DNA from 4 places in the Micromonospora xinjiangensis genome. Region 4 is predicted to be linked to each of the others. Evidence: riboswitches for the same ligand, from Rfam matches in the RefSeq annotation. Region 4 holds a riboswitch; each other region holds the start of a gene.

Region 1 (4,376 bases), on a different contig from region 4:
CGCCGCGCGAGGCGCACCCAGCACCTCCCTGGTTAGCATTCCGACGATGGGTTTCCGGACACCGCGTCATCGAGCCCGCCGGGCGCCGGCTCCGCCCGCCGCCGGCGGCCCCGCCCGTCCGCTCGGGCACCTCGCCGTACGTGGTCACGCCGCCACCCTGCGGCCACCTGGTGCGGGCACCGCCGGGGGGATCCCGGATCGCTGAACCGATCACTCCGCCGGCACGTACCCCGCCCCGGAATCGTTGGGAGATTCGTCATGGGCGCTGACCACACCCGTCCCGCTCCGTCCGCCCCACCCCGGGTGCGACGGATCCTCGTCGCGACGGTGGTCCCCCTCGTCCTCGCCACGGTGGTCGCCGCCCTGCTGCTCTGGCCACGCGACGCGGCGGCGCCCGACGGCGGCGCCGACCCGCCCCGGTACCACGGCACGGTCACCCGCGTGGTGAGCGAACCCTGCCCGCCCGCCCCGGAGACACCGGAGGGGACGCCGGGTGGGCAACCACAGCGGTGCGGCTCGGTGACCGTCCGCGTGGAGAGCGGCCCGGCCTCGGGCCAGGAAGTGCAGGCACCGATCCCGGACGGCCCCGGCGCGCCCACCGTCGAGCCCGACGACGAGGTGATCGTGGTCGAGCTGTCCGACCCCGCCGACCCCTCGTCGGTGACCTGGAACATCGCCGAGCACCAGCGCGGCAAACCGTTGGTCTGGCTCGCGGTGGTCTTCGCCGCCGCGATCGTCGCGTTCGGCCGGTGGCGCGGCCTGGCGGCGCTCGCCGGTCTCGCCGCGAGCTTCGCCATCCTCCTCACCTTCGTGCTGCCGGGCATCAGCGCGGGCCGGTCACCGCTGCTCGTCGCCGTGGTCGGCGCCGCACTGATCATGTTCGTCGTCCTGTACCTGACGCACGGCGTCACCGCACAGACCTCGGTGGCGGTGCTCGGCACGCTGGGCAGCCTGGTGCTCACGGGCGTGCTGGGCACCGTGGCGACCGCCGCCACCCACCTCACCGGCTTCGGCAGCGAGGAGGCCACCACCCTGTCGATGTTCCAGGCCGACGTGGACCTGCACGGTCTGCTGCTGGCCGGGATCATCATCGGGTCGCTCGGCGTCCTCGACGACGTCACCGTCACCCAGGCGGCCACGGTGACCGAGCTGGCCCACGCGAACCCGGGGCTGTCCCGACTCCAGCTCTACCGCGCGGCCACCCGGGTCGGCCGGGCACACATCGCCTCCACCGTCAACACCATCGTGCTGGCGTACGCCGGCGCCTCGCTGCCGTTGCTGCTCCTGCTCACCGCCGACTCGCGGCCGGTGAGTCAGATCCTCACGAGCGAGTTCCTCGCCCAGGAGATCGTCCGCAGCGCGGTCGCCACGCTCGGGTTGATCGCCGCCGTTCCGCTGACGACCGGCCTCGCCGCGCTCGTCACCACGGCCGGTCGTGGCACCACCGCGCCGTCGAGCGACGAACCCGGCCCCACCGCCCCGGCCGCCCGGCCCGCGCCGGACCGGGCCGAGGTGTTGGAGGCGCTCGGCGCCGCCCGCCCCGGCCCCGCCTCCACCCCGCCTCCCGCCAGCCGCCGGGACTGGCCCGACCCGGACAGGAGCACGGACAGCGCATGGTGACACTCCTCAACGTGAGCAGGCGGTCCCGATGGCCTGAGGACTGCGTCACTCGTTACCCAGCGCTATGGCGAAATGACGCTTTTAGTCGGCATCCGGGCGTAGATCCCCACGATGCCTCTCGGGTAACCTCGCTGCCGGTCACCGCCGAAGGCGCGCAGCGGCGCCTGCGGTGCCACCGCCCAATCGCCACGCGGCGAACCGGGAACCCAGGTACGTGGGGTGAATCCGCGGCAGCGGTAGGGGCCACTTCCGCCCCGAACCCGTCAGCTAACCCGGTCGGCGGTCGACGGAAGGGAACACTGTGACGGCACCCCTACGCCGCTGGTTGACACCTGTGGTGGCCGTGTTCGCCGCGCTGGCCATGTTCGCCGGGCCCCTGCCGGCGTCCGCCGCGCCCAAGCCGAGCACCCCGTCCGGTCACGAGGACGACGACCCGCCACTGCTCACCGACGTCATCGAGACGACCAACCGCAACTACACCGCCGCGAAGGCCCGGTTGAACAAGTCGAAGCAGCGCCAGCAGGAGCTGAACCTGGAGGTCCAGAAGGCCCAGGCCGAGCTGGACGCGCTGGCACCCCAGGTCAGCGAGATCGCGGCACAGTCGTACCGGACCGGCCGGATCGGCGCGGTCGCCATGCTCCTGTCGAGCAACACCCCCGACTCCTTCGTGGAGCGCGCGACCGGCCTCGACGAGCTCAACATGGTCAACTCGCAGAAGCTGGCCCGCATCAACGAGGTCAAGAGCCGCGCCGAGCTGGCCAAGCTGGCGATCGACGCCGAGGTCCGGGAGCAACAGAAGCAGGCCGCCATCATGGCCAAGCAGAAGCGGGACGCGGAGAAGGCCCTCGCGCTCGTCGGCGGGAAGGGCTTCACGGGCGGCCTGGTGTCGGCCACCTCCCCGGTGGCGAAGATCGGCCCCGGCCGCACCGCCGACGGGGACTGGAAGTCGGAGTCGTGCAGCGAGAACGACCCCACCACCTCGGGCTGCATCACGCCGCGCACCCTGCACGCGTACAAGGAGGTCAAGCGAGCCGGCTTCAACCGCTTCGTCGGCTGTTACCGCCCCGGTGGCCCCTGGGAGCACCCGAAGGGCCGGGCCTGTGACTGGTCGTTGCAGAAGAGCGGCTTCTCGCCGTGGCACAACGACGACACCCGGATGTACGGCAACAACCTCGCCGCGTTCCTCATCCGCAACGCGGACCGGCTCGGCATCTACTACGTGATCTGGAACCGGCAGATCTGGTTCCCGGCGACCGGCTGGAAGTCCTACAGCGGTCCGTCCAACCACACAGACCACGTGCACATGTCGCTCCTGTAGCGACGACCCATGACGACGAGAGGACCGTCCCACTTTCACGCGGGGCGGTCCTCTCGCGCATCACGGATGGGGTGAAACCTCGGCCCGTCGGCCGGGGCGCGGCCTCGGCTCGCGCCTCGCCGGCTCGCCGGGGCTCAGACGGTCGCCGCGGGCAGCGTGCCGGCGACCTGGCGGACCTCGCCGGCCGCGAGCCGGTACGACATGCCGACCACCGCGCACCGCCCGGCCGCAACCTCGGCGGCCAGCGCGGCGGACCTGCCCAGCAGCGACTCGACCGTCTCCGCGATGTGGATGTCGACGATCCCGTTGATGTCGTCCACGCCCTCGGCCGTGGCACGGCGGAGGCTGGGCACGACGGCGTCCACGACCGCGCCGAGATGGCCGGGGGGCGGCGTGCCCGTCGCGACGGAGTCCCGGGCCGCCTGGACCGCACCGCACGAGTCGTGCCCGAGCACGACCACCAACGGGGCTCCGAGCACGGTGACCGCGTACTCGACGCTGCCCAGGACCTCCGGCCCGGTGGTGTGCCCGGCGGTGCGGACCACGAAGAGGTCACCGAGGCCACGGTCGAAGATGATCTCAGCGGCGAGCCGTGAGTCGGAGCAGCCGACGATCACCGCGAACGGGTGCTGCCCGACGGCGACGGCGGCACGGCGGCCGGCGTCCTGGTTGGGGTGGTCCGGTACTCCGGAGACGAACCGACGGTTGCCCGCGACAAGCTCGGCGAGCGCCTGCTCCGGGCGGAGGACCGGCGGCGTCGACTGGTCGAACCCAGTCCGCGTGCCCGGGTGCCCGGGCGATCCGGGTCCGCTCATCCCGCACCTCTATTCCCACGTGATCGGCCCTGGCCAGCCCCGTCGCAGGCCCTGGTCAACGGTCACACCCGAGCGAAGACCCGTCAAGGTATTCGTGATTTGCATTTCAGGTGTTGACGGGCGGATGACAGGCGGGCAGCACGCCACGGCGGAGCCTTCGAGATGAGCCCGAGCGGCCCTGGCCGGGCGGTGAGCCGTGCGAGCGGCCCGGGGCCGGCCAGCGGCACCGGGCCCTACGATGGCGGCCATGGCGACGATCGAGAGCGGTCACGGAAGCCCTCGGAACTGGACTTTCCTCACCAATCACGGCCATGTGCTGCTCGCCATCGCCCGTAACCCCACAGCCCGGCTGCGTGACGTCGCCGACGAGGTGGGTGTCACCGAGCGGGCCGCCCTCGCGATCGTCGCCGACCTGGAGGCCGGCGGCTACCTCAGCCGCACCCGGGTCGGCCGGCGCAACGAGTACACGCTGAACCCGGCAGGCCGGTTCCGCCACCCGGCCGAGGCGTACCTGGAGGTCGGCGCCCTGCTGGCCCTCTTCAGCGAGGCGCCGCCCAGCTCCGAGAGGCACCCGCCCGACGCGGACGCTTCCGACCCCGACCCTCGACCGCGCTGACCGGCCC
Region 2 (4,376 bases), on a different contig from region 4:
ACGTCCGTCTCGATCGGCTCTTCCGGGTCTTCAACAACCACCTCTACACGCACATCGACCCGGCCCGGCAGCAGGACGACCTGACCTCCGTGGTCGAGGTCCCCGACGGAGAGCCGTTCGTGCTGCACCCCGGCGAGTTCGTGCTCGCCTCGACGCTCGAGGTGATCTCGCTCGGCGACCAGCTGGCCGGGCGGCTGGAGGGGAAGTCGAGCCTCGGCCGGCTCGGCCTGCTCACCCACTCCACCGCGGGCTTCATCGACCCCGGCTTCTCCGGCCACGTGACGCTGGAGCTGTCGAACGTGGCCAACCTGCCCATCACGCTCTGGCCGGGCATGAAGATCGGGCAGCTCTGCATCTTCCGGCTCTCCTCGCCGGCCGAGCACCCCTACGGTTCGGCGGTCTACGGCTCGCGCTACCAGGGGCAGCGCGGCCCGACCCCGAGCCGGTCCTGGCAGAACTGGCGCACCTGGCCGACCCGCTGACACCACGAGAAGGGGGCCCGCTCCGGGGTCGGAGCGGGCCCCCTTCTCGGCGTACGCGTCAGCCCGGCCGGCCGAAGCTGTGGATGGGGCCGTCGTCGACCTTCTTCATCTTGATCGGCACCCCGGCCTGCGAGGCGTGGACCACCCAGCCGCCGCCGACGTACATGCCCACGTGGTGCAGGTCGCTGTAGTAGAAGACGAGGTCACCGGGGCGTAGGTCCGCCCGGCTCACCGTCTTCGTCACCCGCCGCTGCTGGGCCGCGTTGTGGGGCAGGGCGACACCGGCCTTGGCCCAGGCCGCGAGCACCAGGCCCGAGCAGTCGTACGCGTCGGGGCCCTCGGCGCCCCAGACGTACGGCTTGCCGATCTGCGCGCAGGCGAACTTGACCGCCACTCCGGCCGGCCCGCCCGGGTAGGTGGCCGGGCACGGGGCGGGCCGCAGCGGGCCGCCGCCACCGTTGCCGTACACCTTGATCCGCAGCTTCTGCAGCCGGTCGATCTCGGCGTTGATCTGCTTCTTCTTCGCCGCCAACTGGGCCTCGGCCCGGGTCAGCTGGGCGACCAGGGCGTCGAGCGGGGCCTTCTGGCGCATCAACTCGTCGCGCAGGTCGGCCACCTGCCGCACACCCTGCTGCCGGCTGTGGGCGAACCGGTCGAGCAGCTCCAGTTGGCCGACCAGCTCGCCGGGGCTACGGCTGCCCAGCACGGCGTTGACGGTGGAGACGTCCTCGCCCTTGTACGCCCGTACCGCGAGCGCGCCGACCTCGTTCATAGCCTGGTCGACCTGGAGTTGCAGGGGCTTGATCCGGTCGGCCAACGCGTCGGCCTGCGTGCGCTTGGCGGCGAGCGCCTGGCGGGTGGCGTTGTGCTGCTCGATGACGGGCTCGAGCTTGTTCCAGTCCTCGTCGATCTGGCGCTCGATCTCGGCGATCGACGGGTCGGCGTGGGCCGCTGTCGCGCTGCCGGTCAGGATGACGGCAACGCCGACGAGGGCGGCGAGGGCGGTGGTGAAGCGGGACCAGCGGGAACGCGGCGCGTCCGTCGAGGGGCCGGCGGTCACCGGCCCGATCGACGGCGGCCGCGGGGCATGGTGGGCCACCGGGCTCCGTACTCCTTCTTCCTGACCGCCTACCGGGTTAGCTGACGGGTTCGGGCGGGAAGGGAGGCGCCCTACCGCATTGGCTGCGGATTCACCCCGGGAACCTGGGTCCCCGGCTCGCTCGTCGAGCGACTCGGCGGTGTCGGACCGTTACCGCCCGGGTTGGACGGACCTGCTACCGGGCCGACGATTGACCAGACTAGAGAGCCCCGTTATTGATCCGCAACCCTTCGCGCCGTGACACTCCGTGCTCGCCACCACGTCGGCGGACGGCCGGTGCGATGTCGAAAGTTTTCTTCGAATTCGGTCCGACGACGGAAAGGTATTGACCCCGGTGCGGTGACGGAGTGAAGGTGACAAATACCTGACCCGTCCATTCCTGGGGGTTCGATGCACCTTCCCACCATGTCCAGGGGCAGGCGTGGCCTGCTCGCCACCGCGCTGGTCGCCGCCACCGTGGCCGTGCCCCTCGCCGGCGTTCCGGCCGGCGCCGCCCCGCTCGCCGGCGCCCCGTCGGGCGGTGACCGACAGCAGCAGTACGCCGCCGCGGCGGCGGAGTACGGCGTGCCGGAGAGCGTCCTGCTCGGCGTCTCGTACCTGGAGTCCAGATGGGACACCCACGCCGGCACGCCGAGCACCAGCGGCGGCTACGGCCCGCTGCACCTCACCGACGCGGCCCACGTCGCGAGCCTGCCCTCCGGCTTCCACGTCGACGAGGGAGAGGACCCGCGCGGGGACACGTCCCGCCCGATGACCGTGGACGCACCGGCGGGAGCCGCGGGGGCCGACAGGGCGCCCGCCGCCGCGCTGCAGACGCTCCAGGCCGCCGCCGCGCTCACCGGGGCGCCGGTCGAGGCGCTGCGCGCCGACCCGGCCACCAACATCCGAGGGGGCGCCGCGCTGCTCGCCGCGTACCAGAGGGAGCTGGGCGGCCCGGTCGGCACCGGAACCGACGCGGGGGCCTGGTACGGCGCGGTGGCCCGCTACTCGGGCGCCGACACCGAGGCGACCGCCACCGCCTTCGCCGACGAGGTGTACGACCAGATCCGCGCGGGCGCGAGCCGTCGGACCGACGACGGTCACCAGGTCACCCTCGCCGCCCAGGCGGTGACGGTGCGGGCGGACACCCTGCACCGGCTCGGGCTGCGCCGGGCGGAGCGGCCCGACGGGCTGGAGTGCCCCGTCGGCCTCGGCTGCGAGTGGATCCCGGCCCCGTACGAGCAGTACGGCCCGGGCGCCGGCGACTACGGCAACCACGACCTGGGTAACCGACCGGCCCAGCAGAAGATCGAGTACATCGTCATCCACGACACCGAGGGGTACTACGGCCCGAGCGTCGACCTGGTGAAGCGAGCGGACTACCTGGGCTGGCACTACACGCTGCGCTCGGTGGACGGCCACGTGGCCCAGCACGTCAAGGCCAAGGACGTCGGCTGGCAGGCCGGCAACTGGTACGTCAACGCCAAGTCGATCGGCATCGAGCACGAGGGCTTCGCCGGTCACGGCACCTGGTACACCGAGGCGATGTACCGCACCTCGGCGAAGCTGGTCCGGTACCTGGCCCACAAGTTCCACATTCCACTGGACCGCCAGCACATCATCGGCCACGACAACGTGCCCGGCACGGTGGCCTCGACCGTCGCCGGCATGCACTGGGACCCGGGCCCGTACTGGGACTGGTCGCACTACTTCGACCTGCTGAAGGCGCCGTTCCGGACCACCGGCACCGCGCGGACCGGCCTGGTCACCATCGACCCCGACTTCGACACCAACCGGCCGGCCCTCCAGGGCTGCAACCAGCAGCCGCCCGGCGTGCCGACCCCGCCGCCGCCCGCCGAGCCCTGCCCGCTGCGCGGCTCCTCCGCGGTGGTCCTGCACAGCGCGCCGAGCCACGACGCCCCGCTCGTCAACGACCTCGGCGAGCGCCCGGACGGCACGCCGAACACCATGTACGTCTCCGACCACGGCGCCCGCGCCTCGGCGGGGCAGACGTACGCGGTGGCCGAGGTGCGCGGCGACTGGACCGCGATCTGGTACCTCGGCCAGAAGGCGTGGTTCCAGAACCCCGCCTCGGCGCCGACCGCGAAGTGGGCCACCGGGCTCGTGGCGACCCCGAAGCCGGGGAAGGCCACGATTCCCGTCTACGGCCGCGCCTACCCGGAGCAGGACGCGTACCCGGCCGGCGTGCCGTACCAGACGATCTCGCCGCTGCAGTACACGTTCCCGGCCGGGCAGCGGTACGCGGTCGGCGGGATCCTGCCGAGCGAGTACTACCGCGCGGTGACCTTCGACGGCTCGTCGCCCGGCGACTGGACGGTCGTCCGGGGCGACCTGCGGTACGTGCAGGTCCAGTTCGGCCACCGCATCATGTACGTCAACCTCGACGACGTGCTGCTGCTCCCGTCCCCGATCGGGGCGCCCCGGTGACGGCCGACGGGCCGACCGGGCCCTGACGGTCGGCGGCGAACGCGAGAGCCCCCGGTCGGATCGACCGGGGGCTCTCGTCGTGGGCGGTGGATCAGCCGGGTCGCCGGAAGCCGGCGACCGGCATGTTGTTGATACTCGCCACCTGGACCGGTTTACCGGCCCGTGGCGCGTGCACCATCTGGTCGTTGCCGAGGTAGAGCCCCACGTGGTGCAGGTCGCTGAAGAAGAAGACCAGGTCACCCGGGCGCGCCTCGGAGCGCGGGATGGCCTTGCCCTCGTTCCACTGTGCACCGGTGAAGTGGGTCAGGCTGATCCCGGCGGCCTTGTACGCGTACTGGGTCAGGCCGGAGCAGTCGAACGAGTTCGGG
Region 3 (4,376 bases), on a different contig from region 4:
TGCTCTACCGGGGTGAGCTGTTGCGGCTGGACCGCCGCGAGCTGGACGCGATCCGGGACCGGGCCCTGCCCCGGGGCGCACGGCGTAACGAGGTGCGCCGCGCGGGTTTCGACGGCGTGTTCGCGGCGCTGTGGGCGCAGGCACGCCGGTTGGGCGTCGGCCGGCTGCCGGAGCAGCGCGTCTTCGAGGACGAGATCGCCGACCGGCCGGAGTTCCGGGAGTTCCTCAAGGCCTGGTGGCCCCGGCTGCACCCGCGCCACGTGCTCGGCTGGCTGGCGCGTCCGGAGCGGTTGCGGCGGTACGCGGGCGGCGTCCTCTCCGGAGCCGAGATCCGGCTGCTGTCGGAGGCGTACCGGACGCTGGACGCCGACGGGCTGACGATCGCCGACATCGCGCTGCTCGACGAGCTGGACGCGCTGCTCGGCAAGCCGGTGCAGCCGGCCCGGCCGAAGCGGGACCCGTTCCAGCTCGCGGGCGGGGTCCGGGAGCTGAGCACGTACGCCGACCGGCGGCGGGCGGCGCGGGAGGCGGCCCGGGAGCGCCCGGCGGACTACCGGGAGTACGCGCACGTGGTGGTGGACGAGGCGCAGGACGTGTCGCCCATGCAGTGGCGGATGATCGGCCGGCGGGGCCGGCTGGCCTCCTGGACGGTGGTGGGCGACCCGGCGCAGACCGCGTGGACCGGTGACCCGGGGGAGCTGGCGCGGGCCCGGGACCAGGCGCTGGGCCGCCGCCGGCGGCACCACTTCACCCTCACCACCAACTACCGCAACTCCTCGGAGATCTTCGCGGTGGCGGCGGCCGAGATCCGGCGGGTCGATCCCGACCTCGCGCTGCCCACCGCGGTCCGCTCCACGGGTGTCGACCCGGTCGAGCTGGTCGTGCCGGCGACCGAGTTGGAGACCACCACCGTGGCGGCGGTGACCCGGGTGCTCGGCGAGGTGGAGGGGACGGTCGGGGTCATCACCCCGGTGCCCCGCCGTGACGAGGTGGCCGCCTGGCTCGGCGCGCTCGGCGCCCCCCGTCTCCAGGTGGTGACCAGCCTGGAGGCGAAGGGCATGGAGTACGACGGCGTGGTGCTGATCGCCCCGAGCGAGATCCGGTCGGATCCGGGCTCGGGTGTCCGGACCCTCTACGTGGCGCTCTCCCGGGCCACCCAGCGGCTCACGACGATCGATCCGACGGGCTGAGGGCTCCCGCCCCGGTCGGCGGACCGCCCGACCCCTCACTTGCATACATAGCGATGTGAGCATATGTTGGACCGGTCGGAACGGTCGCGCGGAGGGTGGTCTCGTGGGCGCAGGTCATGACCATGAGCGGTCGGTGGCGAACGCCGCGCAGCACCACCGTGGCCGGCTCTGGGCGGCCTTCGCGCTGCTGGCCGCCCTCATGCTGGTCGAGGCGGTGGCCGCCTTCCGCACCGGCTCGCTCGCGCTGCTCTCCGACGCCGGGCACATGTTCACCGACGTGCTGGGCATCGGCATGGCCCTCGCGGCGATCACCGCCGGGCGCCGGGCCACCGGGAACCCGCAGCGCACCTTCGGCCTCTACCGCCTCGAGGTGCTCGCCGCGCTCGCCAACGCGGTGCTGCTCTCGGGGGTCGCGGTCTACGTCGTGGTCGAGGCGGTCGGCCGCTTCGGCGACCCGCCCGAGGTGCTGGCCGGCCCCATGCTGGCCGTGGCCGTCCTCGGCCTGCTCGCCAACGTGGTCGCCTTCGCACTGCTGCGCCCGGGCGCGCAGGAGAGCATCAACCTGCGCGGCGCCTACCTCGAGGTGCTGGGCGACCTGCTCGGCTCGCTGGGCGTCATCGGCGCGGCGGCCCTCATCACGGTCACCGACTGGTGGTGGGCGGACCCGCTGGTCGCGGTGGCGATCGGCGTGTTCATCCTTCCCCGCACCTGGCGGCTCGGGCGGGCCGCGGTCCGGATCCTCGTCCAGGCCGCACCGGAGCACCTCCAGGTGAGCGCGGTGCGCGACCGGCTGGCCGCCGTACCCGGCGTCGCCAACGTGCACGACCTGCACGTCTGGACCCTCACCTCGGGCATGGAGGTGGCCTCCGCGCACCTCACGATGGCACCCGGAGCCGAGATCGCTACCGTGCTCGCCGCCGCCCGCAGGGCCCTGCACGAGGACTTCCACATCGAGCACGCCACGTTGCAGATCGAGCCCGGTGCGGCCGCTGGGGCCTGCGGGGCGGTGGAGTGGTAATGAGGACAACCTTAATTCTTGGCGTGTATCGTCCCCCTATGACCGATTTACCGGTAGTTGTGGCGGCACGCGGAGTCACATCTGCTGCACCAGCCCCACCGGCCCCGGTAGGCTCGGTCCCGGCCTCCGCCAGGCGGCGCCCACCGGCGCCGGCGGGGACCGTCGCCTAATCGCCCGCACGGGCGAGCCGGGGAACCACGTTCGTGGGGTGCATCCGCGTCAGCGGTAGGGATCTTCCGTCCCGAACCCGTCAGCTAACCCGGTCGGCGGCTGACGGAAGGACATGTGCATGCCACCAGTGGCACCCGTACGACGACGCGCCGCCCGCACGGCGGCCCTGATCGCCGCGACGCTCGCCCTCTGCGTCGCGCTCACCCCCGGCACCGCCATCGCGGCCACTCCCCCGGCCGCTCTGGCCGCCGCCGCACCCGCGCAGGACGACGAGGGCGGCACGCCCGCCCTCCGGGCCCAGCTCGACGCGGCCAGCCGGGGTTACCTCGACGCGAAGGCGGCCCTGGAGCGGTCGACGAAGCGCCAGCAACAGCTGACCGCCGAGCTGAAGACGATCGAGGGAGAGCTGGCCCAGCGCAGCGGCAAGGTCGGCGAGATCGCCGGCGTCGCCTACCGCACCGGCCGGCTCGCCGCCGTGTCGGCGCTGCTCAACAGCAACTCACCGGACGGCTTCCTGGATCGCGCGGCCGCGCTCGACGCGGTCGCCGCCAACGAGGACCGGGCACTGCGTGAGCTGATGGAGACGCGGGACGAGATGACCCGCACCCGGGCCGCGGTGGACGGCGAGATCCGCGAGCAGCGCAAGCAGGTCGCGGTCATGACCAAGCGCAAGGAGCAGGCCGAGCGGGCCCTCGAGGTCGCCACCAGCAACTCGACCCGCGCCGCCAGCGGCGGCTCCAACCGCGGCACCTCCACCGCGAACGCCGCCCCGGCACCCCGCAACTCCGACGGGTCCTGGCCCAAGGAGTCGTGCAGCGTCAACGACCCGACCCCGGCCAACGGCTGCATCACGCCCCGCATGCTGCACGCGCTCAACCAGGCCAAGGCGGCCGGCTTCACCCGCTACGTCTCGTGCTACCGCAGCGGCGGCTCGGGAGAGCACCCGAAGGGGCGGGCGTGCGACTTCGCCGCGCAGAAGAACGGCTTCGGCGGTGACGCCACCGGCGGCGACAAGACGTACGGCAACAACCTGGCCGCGTACTTCATCCGGAACGCCGACCGGCTCGCCGTGCTCTACGTGATCTGGTATCGGCAGATCTGGCTGCCCAGCAGCGGATGGAAGTCGTACAGCGGGGCGGGCGGCGACCCGTCCAGCGACCACACCAACCACGTGCACCTGTCGGTGTACTGATCGCGCCGGTGGGTGGTCGCCAGGTGGCGGCCACCCACCGGGCACCGCGCCGGGTCGCTACGTCCCGAAGCGTAGGCCGGGTGTCGTCGGTGGTCGGACGATCCGGGCGGCCGACGCGGGCAGCATCACCCACATGAGCCGGACACCGCCCACCGCCCGCAAGGCCCTGCTCACCCTGCACCTGGTCACCTCGCTGGGGTGGCTCGGCACCGACCTCGTGCTGCTCACCCTCGGCGTCGCCGTCCTGCGCGGGGCCGACCCGGCCGTGGTCTACCCGGTCGCCGCCCTCGTCGGCACGACACTCTTCGCGCCGCTCAGCGTGATGGTCTGGGTGATCGGCGTCGCCAGCAGCCTGCTCACCCCGTGGGGGCTCCTGCGCCACCGCTGGGTGCTGGTCAAGCTGCTGATCACCACGGTGATGGTCGTGCTCGTGCTGGCGCTGCTCACACCGAACCTGCGTGCCGCCGGGGACCTCGGTGCCGCCCTGCCGCCCCGCGACCGCGCCGACCTGATCATCGCCCCGGCCGTGTCCACCACTCTCATGATCATCGCTACGGTGCTGTCGACGTACAAGCCGTGGGGCCGGACGCGGCGGGCGGTCCCGCCCACCACGCGCCGACCGGCCACGGCGGCCGGGCGACCGAGGGGCTGACCGGGCGCCGCGACCGCACGCACCGGTGGTCAGGTCACGGCCGGCGGCCCGCCCGGTTCGCCGTCCAGCACCCCACCGAGCCGGTTCGCCAGCGCCAGGTGCGCGGCCCGGGCCTGCCGGAAGGCGTACGCGAAGAGCGGCGCCGGCGCGGCG
Region 4 (4,376 bases):
CCAGCGCATCCGCTCTTCCCGAGGTAGCGACATGGAGAAGACCGTCCTCTACCAGTTCCTCATCGAGGTGCCGCAGGCCGCCGCCATCTGGTCCGCCCTGCTGGTGCTGGCCCTGATCGTGCTCACCGTGCTGGTCGCCCGTCCCGAGCGCGACCGGCCGGAGGGCGACCCGTCGGTCCCCGCGGCGGCGACCGACCGTGAGCTGGCCGTGGCCGAGGCGGCCGACCTGCGCCGGTACGCCGAGGAGGTGGCCGTGGCCGCCTCCGGCGCGGCGCAGACCGCCCGCCGGCGACGCGCCGAGTGGCTGACCGCCCAGACGGAGCTGGAGCGGGCCTGGGCCGCGTACGACGAGGCGGAGACGGTCGCCCGCCGTTTCGCCGGCGCGGGTGCCCTGCCCACACCGCGTACGCCCCACACGCCGGCCGAGTACGCGGCGCGGGAGCGGTACCTGCACCGCGCGGCCACGGCGGCGCACTGGCGGGGCGAGCTGAGCCTTCGCCAGCTCGGTGAGGTGTTCGGGCACCGCGACGGGTGGGATCCCCGGCTGCATCCGGTGGAGCAGGAGGTGCGGCTGGCCCGGGTGGTCCGCGACAGCCGGCTGGCCGACTACCGGGCCGCGCAGGAGCGGGAGCGGTCCGCCTGGCGGGGCGCCGACCTCGCCGCCGAGGCGGCCCGGGCCCTCGCCGCCGAGGCGTATGCGGCGGCGGCGCGGCTGCACCCGGCCCGGATGTCGGCACCGGCCGTGGCCCCCGCCGTCTCGGCGCCCCCGTCCACGGCCCGCTGGCGCCCCGCCCGCGTCGGCTGACACCGGGCGGCGAGGACGACCGCCGGATCGGGGCCGTCGGCGACGCCGGTCGACGCACGCCGATCGGGCACCCGGCAGATCCGATGACCATTCACCCGGTTTGAGTGATAAGACCGATTTTTGCCGAGTGAGCCCCGTCACATGTCTCCGAAAACGGTCAGCACGGCTCAGCCGGGCGCAATTGTCCCCGGCTTCCCGCACGGTTCCCGCCGGCCTGTCCCGTACCGCCCCTCGGGCGCCGACGAAACCGCTCGTCCCATTGAGTCACGTCAGCGTCCCCACGCCCGGAAAAATTGTGCCCGCGACCAGGTTTAAGCAGGTGGGACGGGGTTGGCAGGCTCCACGCCGACCAGTACTGTCGGCCCGTCCGGTGCGGTAACCGATCGCAAGAGGCGACGCCGCGCCGACCTGCCTAATCGTGATTTCACGAGCCGGGGACCCACTTGCACGTCCGGGGTGAATCCGCGAGCCACGGCCCGCGGTAGGGCGATCTTCCCGCCCGAATCCGTCAGCTAACCCGGTAGGCGGTGTCGGAAGGAGTTCCATCCTCGTGCAGCACGAACCCACCCCTCGGCCCTCGCCGACCCTCCACGGCACCGCGGTGCCCACGCCCAGCCGCTCCGTAGCGGCGCTCTGATCCCGGCACCCGCGATGTCCCGCCCGGCCCACCGGGCGTTTCCCTGAGCGATCCCACAGCCGCGGACGGCACGGTCCGCGCGATGACGCACACCCGATTCCGGTCGGCGCGATCGCTCACCCCCCGATCCGTGGAGGAACTGTGAAGCACACCCTGAAGCGTCAGCTCCGTCGACTGGCCACCCAACGCCCGTACCAGGTCGCCGCCGCCTCGGCCGCCGCGCTGGTGCTGGCGACCACCACCGGCGCGCTGATCGGCACCGCCGACGACGCGCCCGCCGCGCAGGGCGCCTCTACCGCGGTCGCGGAGCTGCGCAGCGACGTCAGCGCCGCCTCGCGGGGCGAGGCGCGGATCGCGACCCCGGCCGACAGCGCCCCCGCGACCAGCGCTCCCGCCTCGCCGAGCGCCTCGCCCGAGGCGAAGAAGAAGGCCGCTGACCCGGACCTGACCCGCAAGCCGTCGCCGCCCAAGCCGCCGGCGAGCAAGGTGCTCGACTACGACTACCAGGCGCAGACCACCTACTACTACTGCGGGCCCGCCGCCACGCGGAACGCGCTGAGCGCGGCCGGCATCGAGCGCAGCCAGGACGATCTGGCCGCGCAGCTGGGCACCACCGAGATGGGCACCAACTCGGCCGAGGACACCACCCGGGTGCTGAACGCGGTCGTCAAGGGCAACCCCTACCGGACCCGGATGTTCCCGACCGCGCCCAGCCCGGCACAGATGGACCAGCTCCAGGCTGACGTGGTCAAGGCCGTGACCGACGGGCGCGGCGTGGTCGCGAACATCGCCGGTGACGCGGTCGACGTCGACGGCGGCTGGCACTCGTTCCCCGGCGGGCACTACATCGCCGTGGTGGGCTACCGGGACCAGGGCCGCACGGTCAAGATCGCCGACTCGGCGAACCCGGCGGTGCCGTCGTACTGGATCACCACCATCGACCTCGCGAACTGGATGACCACGCGCGGCTACTCCGCCTGACCACCGCGCTCACCTCGGGCGCCGGCACCCCGACGGGGGCCGGCGCCCGACGTCGTCCATCGCCGGCTGTCGGATGTTCACCACTCGCCCGCGTACCGCGCCGGTGGCACACTGCCGACCATGGTCGACGACACCCCTGCCCCCACGGCGGGCGAGCCGCTTCTCCTGCTGCTGCACGGGATGGGCGCCACCGGCGCCGTCTGGCAGCCCTGGGCGCCCCTGCTGCGGCGCCGGTGGGGCGGACGCTGGCTCGCGCCGGACCTGGCCGGGCACGGCTCGTCGCCGTCGCTGCCGGCGTACTCGTTCACCGCGCTGGCCGAGCGGGTGGCCGCCGCGCTCACGCCGACCGACCGGCTGGTCGTGCTGGGGCACTCGCTCGGCGGAGTGGTCGGGCTGACCCTCGCCGCGCGTGGCGCCGGGCTTCCCGTGGTGGCGGTCGTGGGTCTCGGCATCAAGGCGGTCTGGTCGCCGGCCGAGCTGGCGAAGACGCGCGAGCTGGCCGCGCGACCCGTCGCGTGGTTCGCCGGCCGCGACGAGGCGGCCCAGCGTTACCTGCGGGTCTCCGGCCTGGCCGGGCTGCTCGACGCGGACCATCCGGCGGTCGCGGCCGGGCTGCGCGAGGTTGACGGGCGCTGGCGACTGGCCATGGACCCGGGCGCGTTCGCCGTGGGCGAGCCGGATCTGCCGTCGCTGCTGGCCGCCACCGACGTGCCGGTCCTGCTGGCGCGCGGCGAGCACGACCCGATGGTCACCGACGAGCAGCTCGCGCGTCTCGGGGTGCCGGTGCGGACGCTGCCCGGGCTCGGGCACAACGCGCACGTCGAGGACCCGGAGGCGGTGCTGGCGCTGGTCGAACCGTACCGCTGAGACCGGACCGGTCAGGCGGTGGGGGACAGGGGCGCCGGGTCCGACTCCACGGGCCGCCCGATCCGCGGCGCGTGCGGGCTCCAGCCGGCCCCCAGCTCCCGCCGGGCGGCCTCCAGGAACGCCTCGGCGTACGAGTCGGCCGGGAAGTCGCCCAGGTAGCGCCGGCGGGTGGCCCAGCGCTGGGCGGCCAACGTGTCGGCACCGAGCAGTTGGTCCAGCACCTCGTCGAGGTTGGCCATGTCCCGCCGCAGCACGTAGCCCGCGGCGGCCAGCGGGAACCGGTCGGTGAACGCGTCGCCGTCGGCGCCCATGTCGGTCACCGCGAACGGCTTGCCCGAGTAGAGGTAGTCCGAGATCACCCCGGAGACGTCGGAGACCAGCGCGTCGGACCGGTTCACGCACTCCACGAGGCTCAGCTCGCGGCCGGCCGCGGCACCCCAGAGATGCTGGCGGCCGGTCTGCGCCCGATCGGCCGCCAACAGCTCCGTCAACCGGCCGAGCTGCCGGGCCGAGACGGGATTCTGCGTGGTGTACGGGTGGGCTCTCAGGATCACCGTGACCCCCCGGTACAGCAGCCGGCGCAGCAGCGGCTCGGCGACCGGCAGGGAGCAGTAGTCGGCGTCCGCGTGGTGCCCCGTCCACGTCGGCGTGTAGAGCACGGTGCGCGGCCCGTCGGCGGACCGCGGCCGCGGGCGCACCTCGATCGACTCGACCTGCGGCCGGCCGACCACCACGAACTTCTCCGCCGGGATGTCCACCCCGGCCCGGGCGTACCGGTCGATCGCCGCCTGGCCGGCCACGAAGATCCGGTCGAAGATCGCCGATACCGGGTTGGCGCTCGGCGCCTTGTCGCTGTCGCCGTGGTGCAGCTGGATGTGGGTCAGCTGGGTGAAGCGGATGCAGTGGCTGTTCTTCGCGCCGTGGTTGACGTAGAAGGCCACCTTGAGGGTCGGCACCAGCGCCTCGTCCATGGCCCGGAGGGTGGGGCAGTAGACCACCGGGGCGGAGGTGGCCGCGGCGATCGGCGCCAGGAACTCCGGCTCGCGCAGCAGCACGACGAACGGCCGGCCGATCCGCTCCAGGTAG

The links. A riboswitch is a leader RNA that binds a small molecule or an ion and turns the genes downstream of it on or off. The one in region 4 is predicted to bind cyclic di-AMP.
Region 1: linked by a shared signal. The riboswitch ahead of SM573_RS15285 (coiled-coil domain-containing protein) and the one ahead of SM573_RS29075 (C39 family peptidase) in region 4 are both predicted to bind cyclic di-AMP.
Region 2: linked by a shared signal. The riboswitch ahead of SM573_RS13110 (C40 family peptidase) and the one ahead of SM573_RS29075 (C39 family peptidase) in region 4 are both predicted to bind cyclic di-AMP.
Region 3: linked by a shared signal. The riboswitch ahead of SM573_RS21030 (coiled-coil domain-containing protein) and the one ahead of SM573_RS29075 (C39 family peptidase) in region 4 are both predicted to bind cyclic di-AMP.

What each region holds. Positions count from the first base shown of each region.
Region 1 covers NZ_JAXCFO010000003.1:724,588-728,963, reverse strand. The annotation lists gene SM573_RS15290 (YibE/F family protein) at 259-1,620, shown strand; cyclic di-AMP (ydaO/yuaA leader) riboswitch at 1,787-1,917, shown strand; gene SM573_RS15285 (coiled-coil domain-containing protein) at 1,922-2,938, shown strand; gene SM573_RS15280 (carbonic anhydrase) at 3,073-3,753, opposite strand; gene SM573_RS15275 (helix-turn-helix transcriptional regulator) at 3,992-4,369, shown strand.
Region 2 covers NZ_JAXCFO010000003.1:268,833-273,208, reverse strand. The annotation lists gene dcd (dCTP deaminase) at 1-482, shown strand, start outside; gene SM573_RS13110 (C40 family peptidase) at 541-1,581, opposite strand; cyclic di-AMP (ydaO/yuaA leader) riboswitch at 1,594-1,730, opposite strand; gene SM573_RS13105 (N-acetylmuramoyl-L-alanine amidase) at 1,987-4,008, shown strand; gene SM573_RS13100 (C40 family peptidase) at 4,100-4,376, opposite strand, start outside.
Region 3 covers NZ_JAXCFO010000005.1:470,419-474,794, forward strand. The annotation lists gene SM573_RS21020 (HelD family protein) at 1-1,190, shown strand, start outside; gene SM573_RS21025 (cation diffusion facilitator family transporter) at 1,294-2,208, shown strand; cyclic di-AMP (ydaO/yuaA leader) riboswitch at 2,362-2,493, shown strand; gene SM573_RS21030 (coiled-coil domain-containing protein) at 2,507-3,571, shown strand; gene SM573_RS21035 (hypothetical protein) at 3,705-4,223, shown strand; gene SM573_RS21040 (SRPBCC family protein) at 4,253-4,376, opposite strand, start outside.
Region 4 covers NZ_JAXCFO010000012.1:138,618-142,993, reverse strand. The annotation lists gene SM573_RS29080 (hypothetical protein) at 32-805, shown strand; cyclic di-AMP (ydaO/yuaA leader) riboswitch at 1,205-1,347, shown strand; gene SM573_RS29075 (C39 family peptidase) at 1,584-2,423, shown strand; gene SM573_RS29070 (alpha/beta fold hydrolase) at 2,544-3,290, shown strand; gene SM573_RS29065 (CDP-glycerol glycerophosphotransferase family protein) at 3,302-4,376, opposite strand, start outside.